4 regions of the Streptomyces sp. NPDC059003 genome follow, and region 3 is predicted to be linked to each of the others. Evidence: riboswitches for the same ligand, from Rfam matches in the RefSeq annotation. Region 3 holds a riboswitch; each other region holds the start of a gene.
What was found. Region 3 has a riboswitch for cobalamin ahead of ACFWZ5_RS42455 (hypothetical protein). Riboswitches for the same ligand answer to the same signal wherever they lie in the genome.
Positions count from the first base shown of each region.

Region 1 (3,312 bases), on a different contig from region 3:
CCATGCCCGCGCTCGTCGGCGGCCTGTTCACGCGCTGGTTCCACCGGTGGGCGCTGCTCGCCGGGTGGGCGGTCGGCATGGCGTACGGGACGATCGCGGCGTACGGCGTCGCCTCGCCCACGCAGAAGCACTTCGGCGGCTCGTCGGACGAGATCCCGGGCATCGGCGAGATCGGCTACATCGGCCTGACCGCGTTCGTGCTCAACGTCCTGGTGACGGTGGTCCTCACCGTCGTCCTGAAGGCCGTGGGGGCCCCGGACGGCGTCGACGAGACGTCCCCCGAGGACTACACGGCGGACGCGGGCGACCAGGGCGTGGCCGCCGAACTGCCGAAGGTGGGGGCCGGGCACTGACGGTGCGACGGCGGGGCGGGCGGCGGATGCGAAAGGATGTGCGCATGAGACGTCATCTCCTCGTGCTCCCGGCGCTGCTGCTCGCCCCTCTCGTGCTCACCGGCTGCGGCTCCGAGGACGCCGGGTCGGGCCCGGGCTCCAGCTCGGGCTCCGGTTCCGGCGGGGGGTCCGCGCCCGACCACGCCGAGCTGAAGGCCCGCGCCCTGGCCGCGCAGACCCGTGTGGAGCACGTGTACCTGACGGAGGCCGACGGCTACGAGGCGGCGAAGCAGTCCGCCGGCGTGCTCGGCGACGACGGCTTCCAGGTCACGTACGTGAAGCGGGACGGCGGGCAGCAGTTCACGGTGTACGTGGACCGGGGCGCCGTCGACGACAAGAACTGCCGCACGGCCCCGCCCGCCGCCAAGAGCTGCGAGAAGGACGGCAAGGGCTGGTACCGCGTGACCGCGGAGCGGCACGAGTACGCCCGCTCGGAGAACGGCCTGCGCATCCAGGTCGCCGCCGACCCCAAGGCCGTGAGCCGCGCCGTGCTGCGCGCCGCCGCCGAGAAGGTCCACCGCGCGGACGACCGGGAGCTGGACGCGATCCTGCCCGAGCGCGTGCCGGGCGGCGAGCCCGTCGAGCGCGGCGACCTGCCACCGAACGGCGACGGCGCCCCGCAGGACCCGCCGGGCGCGGGCGGCTGAGCGGACACGGACGGCTGAGCGGACACGGGCGGCTGAGCGCAGAGGCAGCGCACCGTAAGCACAGGGGCGGACCACCGGGAATCCGGCGGCCCGCCCCTCTTCGCGGCTCCCCGGAATGCCACGCCTCCCCCGCGAGTTGACGCTTCCGTCGCGTTCGCGCGGTGAGGTCTGCGTCACCCTCCGACACAACATCTAGGGGTGCCACCGAAAGCCAGCACAAGATGTATGCTCGTGCTCGCTGTCGCCGCAGGGGAATCCGGTGCAAGTCCGGAACTGTCCCGCAACGGTGTACGTGTGCGCATTTGCGTACCCACTCAGTCCGAGCACCTGCCGGCAGCGCGCCCGTGCCGCCCGGCCCGGGCGCCAGACGTCCGGGCCTCGTGGAATGGGCTGGTGGACGCGGCGTACGCCACCGCTGCGCGCGGTCGCGCCCGTGTGCCCCTCGCCTGCCGCAAGGCCCCGAGCCGAGCGAGGGAGAGCACCACGTGACCATCGCGCCCGCAGAGCCCGCGTCAGCGAAGGCCGAGCAGCGAGACGCCGACCAGGCCGCACCGACCGCCGACGGCCCCGGCACCGCGCTGCTGCGCACCCTGACCGACCTCACCGCCGACCTCCCCGACGCCGACCCCGGTCGCGTCGCCGCCGCCGCGCTGCGCGGCCGTTCCGCGCACGCGGACGAGGCGGAGCTCAGGGAGCTGGCGACCGAGGCGGCCGCGGGCCTGATCTCCGAGGACCCCGCGTACTCGCGGCTCGCCGCCCGGCTCCTGAGCATCGGCATCCGCGAGGAGGCCGCGTCGCAGGGCGTCACGTCCTTCTCCGAGTCCGTCGCGGTCGGCCACCGCGAGGGCCTGATCGCGGACCGCACGGCCGCGTTCACCGCGCTGCACTCCGCGCGCCTCGACGCTCTCGTGGCCGACGCGCTCGCCGACGGCGCCGACCGCCGCTTCGGCTACTTCGGCCTGCGCACCCTGCACAGCCGCTATCTGCTGCGCCACCCGATCACCCGCAAGGTCGTCGAGACGCCCCAGCACTTCATGCTGCGCGTGGCCGCGGGCCTCGCCGAGGACGACTCCGTGCGGGCCCTGGACGAGGTCGCGGCGCTGTACGGCCTGATGAGCCGCCTGGACTACCTGCCGTCGTCGCCGACCCTGTTCAACTCCGGCACCCGGCACCCGCAGATGTCCAGCTGCTATCTGCTCGACTCCCCGCTGGACGAGCTCGACTCCATCTACGACCGGTACCACCAGGTCGCGCGGCTCTCCAAGCACGCGGGCGGCATCGGCCTCTCGTACTCCCGCATCCGCTCGCGCGGTTCGCTGATCCGCGGCACGAACGGGCACTCCAACGGCATCGTGCCGTTCCTGAAGACCCTCGACGCGTCGGTGGCGGCGGTCAACCAGGGCGGCCGTCGCAAGGGCGCGGCCGCGGTCTACCTGGAGACCTGGCACTCCGACATCGAGGAGTTCCTGGAGCTGCGCGACAACACCGGCGAGGACGCCCGGCGCACGCACAACCTGAACCTGGCGCACTGGATCCCGGACGAGTTCATGCGCCGCGTCAACGCCGACCAGGACTGGTCGCTGTTCTCGCCCGCCGACGTGCCCGAGCTCGTCGACCTGTGGGGCGAGGAGTTCGAGGCGGCGTACCGCGCGGCCGAGGCGAAGGGCCTCGCCCAGAAGACCATCCCGGCCCGGGACCTGTACGGCCGCATGATGCGCACCCTCGCGCAGACCGGCAACGGCTGGATGACCTTCAAGGACACCTCCAACCGCACCGCCAACCAGACCGCCGAGCCCGGCCACACCGTGCACTCCTCCAACCTGTGCACGGAGATCCTGGAGGTCACGGACGACGGCGAGACGGCCGTCTGCAACCTCGGCTCGGTGAACCTCGGGGCCTTCGTGGCCGACGGTGACATCGACTGGGAGCGCCTTGACGCGACCGTCCGCACCGCCGTGACCTTCCTCGACCGGGTCGTCGACATCAACTTCTACCCGACCGAGCAGGCCGGGCGCTCCAACGCCAAGTGGCGCCCGGTGGGCCTCGGCGCGATGGGCCTGCAGGACGTCTTCTTCCAGCTGCGGCTGCCCTTCGACTCGCCCGAGGCGAAGGCGCTCTCCACGAAGATCGCCGAGCGCATCATGCTCGCCGCGTACGAGGCGTCCACGGACCTGGCCGAGCGCCACGGCCCGCTGCCCGCCTGGGAGAAGACCCGCACCGCGCGCGGCGTCCTGCACCCCGACCACTACGACACCGAGCGGGCCTGGCCCGAG
Region 1 covers NZ_JBHYJH010000199.1:3,544-6,855, forward strand. Annotated here, with positions in the region: gene mctP (monocarboxylate uptake permease MctP) at 1-353, shown strand, start outside; gene ACFWZ5_RS39490 (hypothetical protein) at 398-1,039, shown strand; cobalamin riboswitch at 1,252-1,389, shown strand; gene ACFWZ5_RS39495 (ribonucleoside-diphosphate reductase subunit alpha) at 1,525-3,312, shown strand, end outside.
Region 1: another riboswitch for cobalamin. It lies ahead of ACFWZ5_RS39495 (ribonucleoside-diphosphate reductase subunit alpha); the one in region 3 lies ahead of ACFWZ5_RS42455 (hypothetical protein).

Region 2 (3,312 bases), on a different contig from region 3:
CAGGAACGGGTCGGCGAGGGGGTTGCGGACCAGGGCCTGGAGGGTGGCGCCGATGACCGCGAGGCCGGCGCCGACGGCCGCGCCGAGCAGGACTCGGGGGAGGCGGACGTCCAGGACGATGGTGCGGTACGGGGACGGGCCTGTGGCCTTGCCCGTGAGGATGTCGAGCACCTCGGCGGGTGGGATCTTGACTGAGCCGTAGGTCAGCGCGGCGATGCCTGCGGCCGCGAGGGCGATGGTGAGGGTGGCCATGACTGTGGCGTAGCGGAGGGTGCGGGTGGGTGGGGCCTCGCGGGTGCGCCCCTGGCCCGCCCCTTCCCGAACCAGGGGGCCAGCCCCCTGGCACCCCCGTTCATCGCGCTTCGCGCTCGTCCTCAAACGCCGGACGGGCTGCATTAGAGCTGCTCCGACAGCTTCTTCACCGCCGCCGGTGCCCTGACCCCGAGGACCACGTCCGACAGGGGCAGGACCGCGAAGCGCTTGTTCTTGATGGCGGGGACGTCGCGCAGGGCCGGGTCGGTCAGGAGGCGCTTCTTCTTCTGGGCGACCGTCGTCGCGCCGTAGTCGTAGATGAGGATGACGTCGGGGCGGCGGTCGACCACCGTTTCCCAGGAGGCGTCGCCGAAGGACTTGTCGAGGTCGGACATGACGTTGCGGGCGCCCGCGCGCTCGATGATCTCGTTGCCGATGCCGCGGCCGCCCGCGGTGAACGCGGTCTTGTCGCCGCTGTCGTAGACGAAGACGGACGGGCGCTTGCGGTCCTTGGCGGCCTTGGACTTCTCGGCGGCCAGGGTGGCCTTCGCCGCGCGCACCCAGCGCTCGGCGCGGTCGCGGACGCCGAAGGTGGCGCCGGTCTCGCGCACCTCGCGGTAGAGGTCGTCCATCGTGACGGGCTTCTTGGCGCAGCCCTCGACGTTGAGGCGGGTGTTGATCCCGGACTTGGCGAGGGCGTCCCGGCTGCGGCCGTCGCTCGCGTTGAAGGCGCTGGCGTAGCCGCCGTACACGAAGTCGGGGTTCGCGGCGAGCAGCTGCTCGTACGAGGGGTACTCCTTGGCGAGCACCGGGCGCGACGCGTACGCCTTCGCGTACTTCGGGAGGACCTTGTCGTCGAGGTAGGCGGTGCCCGCGATGCGGTCCTTCAGGCCCAGTTCGAGGAGGATCTCCGTGGCGTGCTGGTTCATGGGGACGGCGCGCTCGGGCGGTGCCTTGTACGTCGTCCGCACACCGCAGTTGGTGACGGTGTACGGGAATCCGGCGGCCTTGGGCGCGGGTTTGCCGGAGTCCTTGTCCGAGTCGGACGCCGAGCAGGCGGTGAGCGGCAGCAGGATCGCCGCCGCGGCGAGCAGCACGCGGGTGCGCATGGGTGCGGGCCTCCTCAGGGGATTTCCGCGTCCCCTGTGCGAAGTGGGCGTGGGGCGGCAGGTCAGTTCCTGGCTGGCGGGCACGCGTGCCCGGTCACAGTGGCGGGACCGCGCCGGATTCGCACCGGCTTCCTGGGTCCTGCCGCCTCAAAGGTCGGCTTCAGTATGCCTGGACGACCTGGACGTCCTCCTCGGTGACCTCGCCGTCCACGATGCGGAAGGAGCGGAACTGGAAGGGTCCCGCGTCGTCGGCGTCGGCGGTCGAGACGAGGACGTAGTGGGCGCCCGGCTCGTTGGCGTAACTGATGTCGGTGCGGGAGGGGTAGGCCTCCGTGGCCGTGTGCGAGTGGTAGATCACGACCGGCTCCTCGTCGCGGTCGTCGAGCTCGCGGTAGAGCTTGAGCAGGTCGGCGGAGTCGAACTCGTAGAACGTGGGCGAGCGGGCCGCGTTCAGCATCGGGACGAACCGCTCGGGGCGGTCACTGCCCGCCGGGCCCGCGACGACGCCGCACGCCTCGTCGGGGTGGTCCTTGCGCGCGTGCGCCACGATCTGGTCGTGCAGGGCCTGGGTGATGGTCAGCATGCCGGCCAGGATATGCAGCCCAGGCGTACGAAGGGGCCGCCGCGTACCAGCATGTGGTACGTGACGGCCCGCATCGTGGGCAAGTGCCCGGAGGTCAGTCCTTGGTGACCGGGGTGGCGGACTCGACGGCGGGGCCGCCGTGCTCGCGCTTCTTGAAGGCAGCCGCCTCCGGGTTGCGGCTCTTCAGGACCAGGTAGGACACGCACAGGATGGCGGCCCAGATCGGGGCGCAGTACAGGGAGATCCGCGCGTCCTTGTCGATGCCCATCATCACGATGACCATGGCGATGAAGGCGAGCGCGAACCAGCTGGTGTACGGGGCGCCCGGGGCGCGGAACGTGGACTGGGGCAGGATGCCCGCGTCGGCCTTGCGGCGGTAGTTGATCTGGGAGACCAGGATCATGATCCAGGCCCACATGCCGGAGATGGTGGCGAAGGAGACGACGTAGTTGAACGCCTCGCCGGGCCACTGGTAGTTGATCCACACGCCGACGAGCATCAGCGCGGCGGACGCGGTGGTGCCGACGAGCGGCAGGCCGTTCTTGGTGAGCTTGGTGAAGAACTTCGGGCCCTGGCCGTTGAGCGCGAGGTCGCGCAGCATGCGGCCGGTGGAGTACATGCCCGAGTTGCAGGAGGAGAGCGCGGCGGTCAGGACCACGAAGTTCACGATCGCGGCACCGATGCCGAGGCCCATCTTCTCGAAGGCGGCGACGAACGGGGAGACGCCGGGCTGGAAGGCCGTCCACGGCACGACCGAGAGGATCATGATCAGGGCGCCGACGTAGAAGACGGCGATGCGCCACGGCACGGTGTTGATCGCCTTGGGCAGGGTCTTCTTCGGGTCCTTGGACTCACCCGCGGTGACGCCGACCAGCTCCACGGCCAGGAAGGCGAACATCACGATCTGGAGGGTCATCAGCGTGTTGCCGATGCCGTTGGGGAAGAAGCCGCCGTTGTCCCACAGGTGCGACACGGACGCGGTGTCACCGGCGTCGGAGAAGCCGATGGTGAGGATGCCGGCGCAGATCAGAATCATGCCGATGATGGCGGTGACCTTGACCATGGAGAACCAGAACTCCAGCTCGCCGAAGAGCTTCACGGAGATCAGGTTGGCGCCGTACAGGATGACGGTGAAGATCAGCGCGTAGGCCCATTGGGGAATGGAGCCATGGGTCCAGTACTGCATGTACTGGGCGGCCGCGGTGACTTCCGTGATGCCCGTGACGACCCAGAAGAGCCAGTACGTCCAGCCGGTCACGAACCCGAAGAAGGGGCCCACGAACTCGCGCGCGTACTCGGAGAACGAGCCCGAGACGGGCCGGTACATGAGGAGCTCGCCGAGCGCCCGCATGATGAAGAAGATCACGA
Region 2 covers NZ_JBHYJH010000250.1:3,266-6,577, forward strand. Annotated here, with positions in the region: gene ACFWZ5_RS42215 (FecCD family ABC transporter permease) at 1-252, opposite strand, end outside; gene ACFWZ5_RS42220 (ABC transporter substrate-binding protein) at 396-1,361, opposite strand; cobalamin riboswitch at 1,404-1,558, opposite strand; gene ACFWZ5_RS42225 (Mov34/MPN/PAD-1 family protein) at 1,522-1,944, opposite strand; gene ACFWZ5_RS42230 (amino acid permease) at 2,039-3,312, opposite strand, start outside.
Region 2: another riboswitch for cobalamin. It lies ahead of ACFWZ5_RS42220 (ABC transporter substrate-binding protein); the one in region 3 lies ahead of ACFWZ5_RS42455 (hypothetical protein).

Region 3 (3,312 bases):
CGGCCGGTGTGGCCGTAGCCGTGCGAGGCCATCGCGGCGGCCAGGGCGAGGGAGCGGTTCATGGCGTCCTCGAGGACCGGGATGACGATGCCGCGCAGCGCGCCGATGCCGCGTACGCCCTTCCTGGCCACGCCGCCGCGCAGCAGCCTGGCCCGGCGCACCCGCTGCACGCTCTCGACGAGCTGCGGTGCGACGGTGAGCGTGACGACGACGGACGTGCCGACCTCGTACAGCGCGCCGGGCAGCGCCTTGAGCATCCGCTTGGGGTTGGCGAGCGCGTTGGCGGCGCCGACGCACACCACCATGGTGGCCAGACGCAGACCGTCGTACAGGCCGCCGAGCAGCTGTTCGGCGGCCACCGGGCCGAACAGGCGGACCCCCGCGGCCCATGCGGGCAGCGGGATCTGCGGCAGGGTGAACAGGACCGTGTCGCCCTGGCCGCCGCCGAAGACGATCCGGAAGGCGACGCGCATCACGACGATGAACGCGCCGAGGCTCAGATACATCCGGAAGGCGAGGGCCCACGGGGCGTCGTCGCGCCGCTGGGCGACCACGAATCCGACCGCGGACAGGATCAGGACGAGCAGCACGGGGTTGGCGGTGCGGCTCGCCGTGGCGGCCATGCCGAGCGCCCACAGCCACCACGCGCCCGGGTGCACCGCGCGGGCCGGAGCGGTCACGGCGTGGTGTCCGCGCCGCGGGAACGGCGGCGCCAGGCCGTCACTCCTCCGGCGGCCGCGAGGGCCACGGCGGCCGCCCCGCCGACGACCGTGCCCATGGGCACGCCCTTGTCCTTGCTGGCCTGCACGGTCCGCTGGTCCTCGCCACCGGTCCAGTCGGCGGCTTCGGTCGGGGTGGGCGCGGGGCCGGAACGTCCGGACGGGGAGGGCGGGTTGGGCTTCTTGCCGCCGGTGTCCTTGGTGTCGCTCCCCTTGCCCTTCTTGGACTTCTTGGACTTCTTGGACTTCTTGGATTTCTCGGGCTTCTTGTCCTGCCCACCGTGCCTGTCGCCCTTGGCTCCGGGCGGCGGCTCCAGGCCGCCGCCGTCGGCGGGAGGCCGTGCGCCGTTGCCGTCGCCGGGGCTCTCGGGCGGTGCGGGGCGGCCCGGCGCGTCGGGGGCCCCGTGGTCCGAGCCACCGCCGCCCGGACGGCCACCGCCGCCCCCTCCTCCCGGGCGCCCGCCGCCACCGGTCCCGGGAGCGGTCGACGGCCGCCGGGGCGCGACGCGCGGTGCCGGGGCCCGGCCCTCGCTCCGGTTGAGGGAGAACGACCAGCCCTCGAAGCTGCCCTTGGGCGGGGTGCGGTAGGTGGCGCCGTACTGGCTGTAGGTCCAGCGGCCGCCGTTGGACGCGTGCCAGTACGACCAGTACGCCTTGGTCGGCGGGGTGTCGATGCACGGCTCGCGTTCGGTGCCCGGCTTGCCCTCCAGGCGGCAGATGAACGACTCGCCCCAGCGGTTGGTGCCGGTGACGTCGATGCCCGCGTCCTTCAGGGCGGCGAGGCCGGTCTCCTGGGAGCCCACCGCGCAGCGCACGATGGTGGTCCCGCCCAGTTCCCGGAAGTCGACGACGACGGTGACGCCGTTGCCGTTCGGGCAGAAGCCCGGGCGGCCGCGGCCGGTGTCCACCGCGGACGCGGGGGCGGCCCGGCCGAGCCCGAGCCCGGCCGTCGCGAGCAGCAGCCCGAGCAGGGCGGCGAACGTCCGTCTCGCACCGGCCATTTCAAGTGCCCTTCGGCTCGGGGCCCGCACCGGGACCCCGCGCACCGCCGCTCCCGGTGCCGCGCGGACGGACCGCGTCGCACGAACAGACCCCTGACGCGCGTTCCGAACGGAAGCGGCAGGGGCCGAAGAACCGGTGCAGGGCTCAGGGCTCCACGCTGCAGACCATGACAGTGAGAAGCAGTGCACGTAGCGCGCCGGGCGGCCCGACTCGCAGCGACGCCTGAGCGCGCTGCACACGGTTGCAGGTCAGTGCCGGATTCCCACCGGCTTTCCCCAGTCGCGTACGCATGAAGTTGTCGAAGGTGTCCGCCCCCGCCACAGCGGGAGCACGCGCATCGTAGGCCCGGTTTGTTGAAACGCGCCAGGGTTTGCGGCCTGTGACTCCGGCCACCGCGCGGTCAGCGCTGGTACAGGCCCACGAGGGTGCCGCTGCCCACGTGCTGGCGGTCGACGGCGGCGTGCACCTCGTCCGCCGTCGCGTCCTCGGGGAGCGACACCGGCGCCGGGAGGGCGTAGAGGCGGAAGAAGTACCGGTGCGGCTCGTCGCCCGCCGGAGGGTGCGGGCCGCTCCAGCCGTCCTCGCCGAAGTCGTTGCGGTGCACGTGCGCGGGCGGCTGCGGCGCACCGGCGTCGAGGCCCTCGACGCGCGGGTCGAGCCCGGTCATGAGCCAGTGGACGAAGGTCCCTTGCGGCGCGTCGGGGTCCTCGCACAGGAGCACCAGCTCCGCCGCGTCGTCCGGCACTCCGGACCAGGTCAGCGGCGGTGGGACGTTGTCGCCCTCCCGTGCGTGGCGCGGCGGGATCGGGGCGTGGTCGTGGAACGCGGAGCTCTTGAGTTCGATGTCGGTCATGCGCGCCGCAGTACCCACGTACGGGCCCGGCATGCACACGGTCGCCCCCAGGGGCGCGCAGTCACTCAGCGGCGCAGCTTCACCTTCGACAGCGCGGCCACGCCGAGGGCGGCGAGCGCGACCTGGATGAGGCACTCGGCCCAGTCGACGCCTTCCGTGTCGGCCACGTCCAGGCCCGACGCGATGGCCGTGCCGACGAGTGCCGCCACGATGCCGACGACGACGGTCCACAGGATGCCGATGCGCTGCCGTCCCGGTACGGCGAGGCGGCCGAGCACCCCGATGACGGCGCCGATCAGGATCGCGCTGATGAGTCCCGAAATCTCCATCACTGCCCCTTGCTAGCAGTATCTCTCGACGGTGGGCCTCGACGGTGGGCCCTGACTTCGGGCGCGAGCGCGAGAGGCCCGCGCCCAAAGCACCTCACTCCCCGTGGCCTCCCAGCCGCCGCACCGGGTCCCCCGGGCCCGTGACCGCAAACACGCCGCGCGCCGCGCGCGGCCGACTTGCTCCGCGGCGGCCGGGGTACTCGTCGTCCGCCCGGCTCACCGAGCCGGCACCACCCGGCCCCTACGGCACTGTGAGGCGGACCATGGCCATCGTCGACACCTGCATCCTCGTCCTCGACTCCGGCGAGCCGGAGCAACTCGCCGCGTTCTACGGCGGGCTGCTGGGCGGTGACGTCGACTTCAACCCACGGGACGACCGGTTCGAGATCACCGGCGAGTCCGGTACGCG
Region 3 covers NZ_JBHYJH010000256.1:5,184-8,495, forward strand. Annotated here, with positions in the region: gene ACFWZ5_RS42450 (CbiQ family ECF transporter T component) at 1-680, opposite strand, end outside; gene ACFWZ5_RS42455 (hypothetical protein) at 677-1,720, opposite strand; cobalamin riboswitch at 1,899-2,063, opposite strand; gene ACFWZ5_RS42460 (YbhB/YbcL family Raf kinase inhibitor-like protein) at 2,122-2,574, opposite strand; gene ACFWZ5_RS42465 (GlsB/YeaQ/YmgE family stress response membrane protein) at 2,640-2,903, opposite strand; gene ACFWZ5_RS42470 (VOC family protein) at 3,167-3,312, shown strand, end outside.

Region 4 (3,312 bases), on a different contig from region 3:
GCGACGGCCTCCTGCAGCGCGGCGGCGCCGTCGGCGACCGGCAGTTCCCGGCCGCGGTGGCTCTCGGCCCAGCGCGCGGCGGCCGTCTTCAGACCGGAGAAGGAGAAGGCGTACGGGTCGTCGCGCGGCCCGGTCAGCGGGCGCGGGAAGGCCACCGCGTCCGGCGAGCCGTCGCGTGCCGCGCGGTCGACGGCGGGGCCGCCGGGGTAGGGCAGGCCGAAGACGCGGGCCACCTTGTCGAAGCACTCGCCCGCCGCGTCGTCCAGGGTGTCCCCCAGGTGCATGATCGGGTCGCGGGCCAGGTCGCGTACGAGCAGCAGCGAGGTGTGGCCGCCGGAGACGATCAGGACCACGCAGGGGTCGGGCAGCGGGCCGTGCTCCAGGGTGTCGGCGGCGACGTGCCCGGCCAGGTGGTGCACGCCGTACAGCGGCACGTCGAGGGCGTAGGCGAGCCCCTTCGCCCCGGCGAGGCCGACCTGGAGGGCGCCGGACAGGCCGGGGCCGGTCGTCACGGCGACGGCCCCGACGTCGCGCATGCGCAGGCCCGCCTCGTCCAGGGCACGGCGGACGACCGGGTTGAGCGCGTGCACGTGGGCGCGGGCGGCGATCTCCGGGACGACCCCGCCGTAGCGGGCGTGCTCGTCCATGCTGGACGCGACGGCGTGCCCGAGCAGCCGCCCGGCACGCACCAGGCCGACGCCGGTCTCGTCGCAGGACGACTCGATGCCGAGCACGACGGGCGAACCCGTCGAGCCTTTCGTGACCATGCCTCTGCTCCCCGCGACTGGACGCCTTCTTGCCTCTTCATAGTAATTGCAAGTACTTCGCAATAAGACTGCTGGAGGAATCAGCCCGTCCGGCGCCTGAGGACGAGGCCGAAGGCCTATCAACGCCCCGCGTGGGTAGGGTGAGCCCCGCAACAGGTTCGCCCTGCCGGCCAGGCAGCGGCGTCGCAAGAGGGAACCCGGTGAGAATCCGGGACTGCCCCGCAGCGGTGAGCGGGAACGACCGCCGTCATACGCACTGGGTCCATCACGGACCCGGGAAGCGACGGCCAGTAGGTGACCTCCCCGGAGGTCGCGCCCGCGAGTCCGAAGACCTGCCCGTTGCCCGTGCGCGACCCGTCGCGCGCGGCTCACCGGTGACCTCGTGGGCGGGTCGGCGTGCACGGCAGGCGGACGGGCACCTCGGTGCCGTGATCCGCCCGTTCCGCGCTCCCTTCGCGCCCGCGGCCGTCCCCGGCCATGGCACACACACGCTCGCGAAGGAGAGTTCTGTGACAGACAAGCCCGCAGCCGCGGCAGCACGGGCCACCGTGTACGGCTACCCCCGCCAGGGCCCGAACCGCGAACTGAAGAAGGCCGTCGAGGGCTACTGGAAGGGCCGCGTCGACGCCGACGCCCTGAGGGAGACGGCCGCCGAGCTGCGCCGCGCCAACTGGGAGCGGCTCGCCGACGCCGGGATCCACGAGGTGCCGACCGGCGACTTCTCGTACTACGACCACGTCCTGGACACCAGCGTCCTGCTCGGCGCGATCCCCGACCGCCACCGCGAGGCCGTCGCGGCGGACCCGCTGGACGGCTACTTCGCGATGGCGCGCGGCACCGCGGACGTGGCGCCGCTGGAGATGACGAAGTGGTTCGACACCAACTACCACTATCTGGTGCCGGAGTTGGGCCCGGACACCGTCTTCGCCGCCGACTCCGCGAAGCAGGTCGCCGAGCTGAAGGAGGCGCTCGCGCTCGGCCACGCCGCGCGGCCGGTGCTCGTCGGCCCGGTCACGTACCTGCTGCTCGCCAAGCCCGCGCCGGGCGTCGACGGCGCGTTCGAGCCGCTGACGCTCCTCGACCGGCTGCTTCCCGTGTACGCGGAGGTGCTCGCCGACCTGCGGGCGGCGGGCGCCGCGTGGGTGCAGCTGGACGAGCCCGCGCTCGTCCAGGACCGGACACCGGCCGAGCTGAACGCCGCCGCCCGCGCCTACCGCGACCTCGGCGCGCTGACCGACCGGCCGAGGCTCCTGGTCGCCTCCTACTTCGACCGGCTCGGCGAGGCCCTGCCCGTGCTCGCGAAGACGCCGGTGGACGGGCTCGCCCTGGACTTCACGGGCCCGGCGGCCGCCAACCTCGACGACCTCGCGCGGGCCGGCGGGCTTCCGGGCAAGCGCCTGGTGGCGGGCGTGGTCGACGGCCGCAACGTCTGGATCAACGACCTGGAGAGGTCCCTCGCCACGCTCGGCACGCTCCTCGGGCTCGCCGACCGCGTGGACGTGGCCGCGTCCTGCTCGCTCCTGCACGTGCCGCTCGACGCCGCCGCCGAGCGCGACATCGACCCGCAGGTGGCCCGCTGGCTCGCCTTCGCCCGGCAGAAGACCGCCGAGCTCGTCACCCTGGCCCGCGGCCTCGCCCACGGCCCCGACACCGTCGCGGCCGAACTCGCCGCCAACCGCGCCGACCTGGCGTCCCGCGCCGGTTCCGCCCTCACCCACGACCCGCGCGTGCGCGCCCGCGCCGCGGCCGTCACCGCCGCCGACGCCCGCCGCTCGCAGCCGTACGCCGAGCGCGCCGCCGCCCAGCGCGCGAGCCTGCACCTGCCACTGCTCCCCACCACGACCATCGGCTCGTTCCCGCAGACCACCGAGTTGCGCACGGCCCGCGCCGACCTGCGCGCCGGGCGCATCGACGAGGGCGGGTACGAGGAGCGCATCGAGACCGAGATCCGGGCCGTCCTGGACTTCCAGGAGAAGGCGGGCATCGACGTCCTGGTGCACGGCGAGCCCGAACGCAACGACATGGTGCAGTACTTCGCCGAGCAGCTGACCGGCTATCTCGCCACGCGGCACGGCTGGGTCCAGTCGTACGGCACCCGCTATGTGCGCCCGCCGGTGCTCGCCGGTGACATCTCGCGCCCTGAGCCGATGACGGTGCGCTGGACGGCGTACGCCAACTCGCTCACCGACCGCCCCGTCAAGGGCATGCTGACGGGCCCGGTCACGATGCTCGCCTGGTCGTTCGTCCGCGACGACCAGCCGCTCGGCGACACGGCGCGGCAGGTCGCGCTCGCCCTGCGCGACGAGGTCGAGGACCTCGAAGCGGCCGGGACCCGGGTGATCCAGGTGGACGAGCCCGCGCTGCGGGAGACGCTGCCGCTGCGCGCCGCGGACCGGGCCGCGTACCTGGACTGGGCGACGGAGTCCTTCCGGCTCACCACGGGCGGCGTCCGTCCGGACACGCAGATCCACACGCACATGTGCTATGCGGAGTTCGGCGACGTCCTGAAGGCCATCGACGACCTCGACGCCGACGTCATCAGCCT
Region 4 covers NZ_JBHYJH010000006.1:58,452-61,763, reverse strand. Annotated here, with positions in the region: gene tsaD (tRNA (adenosine(37)-N6)-threonylcarbamoyltransferase complex transferase subunit TsaD) at 1-767, opposite strand, end outside; cobalamin riboswitch at 905-1,122, shown strand; gene metE (5-methyltetrahydropteroyltriglutamate--homocysteine S-methyltransferase) at 1,277-3,312, shown strand, end outside.
Region 4: another riboswitch for cobalamin. It lies ahead of metE (5-methyltetrahydropteroyltriglutamate--homocysteine S-methyltransferase); the one in region 3 lies ahead of ACFWZ5_RS42455 (hypothetical protein).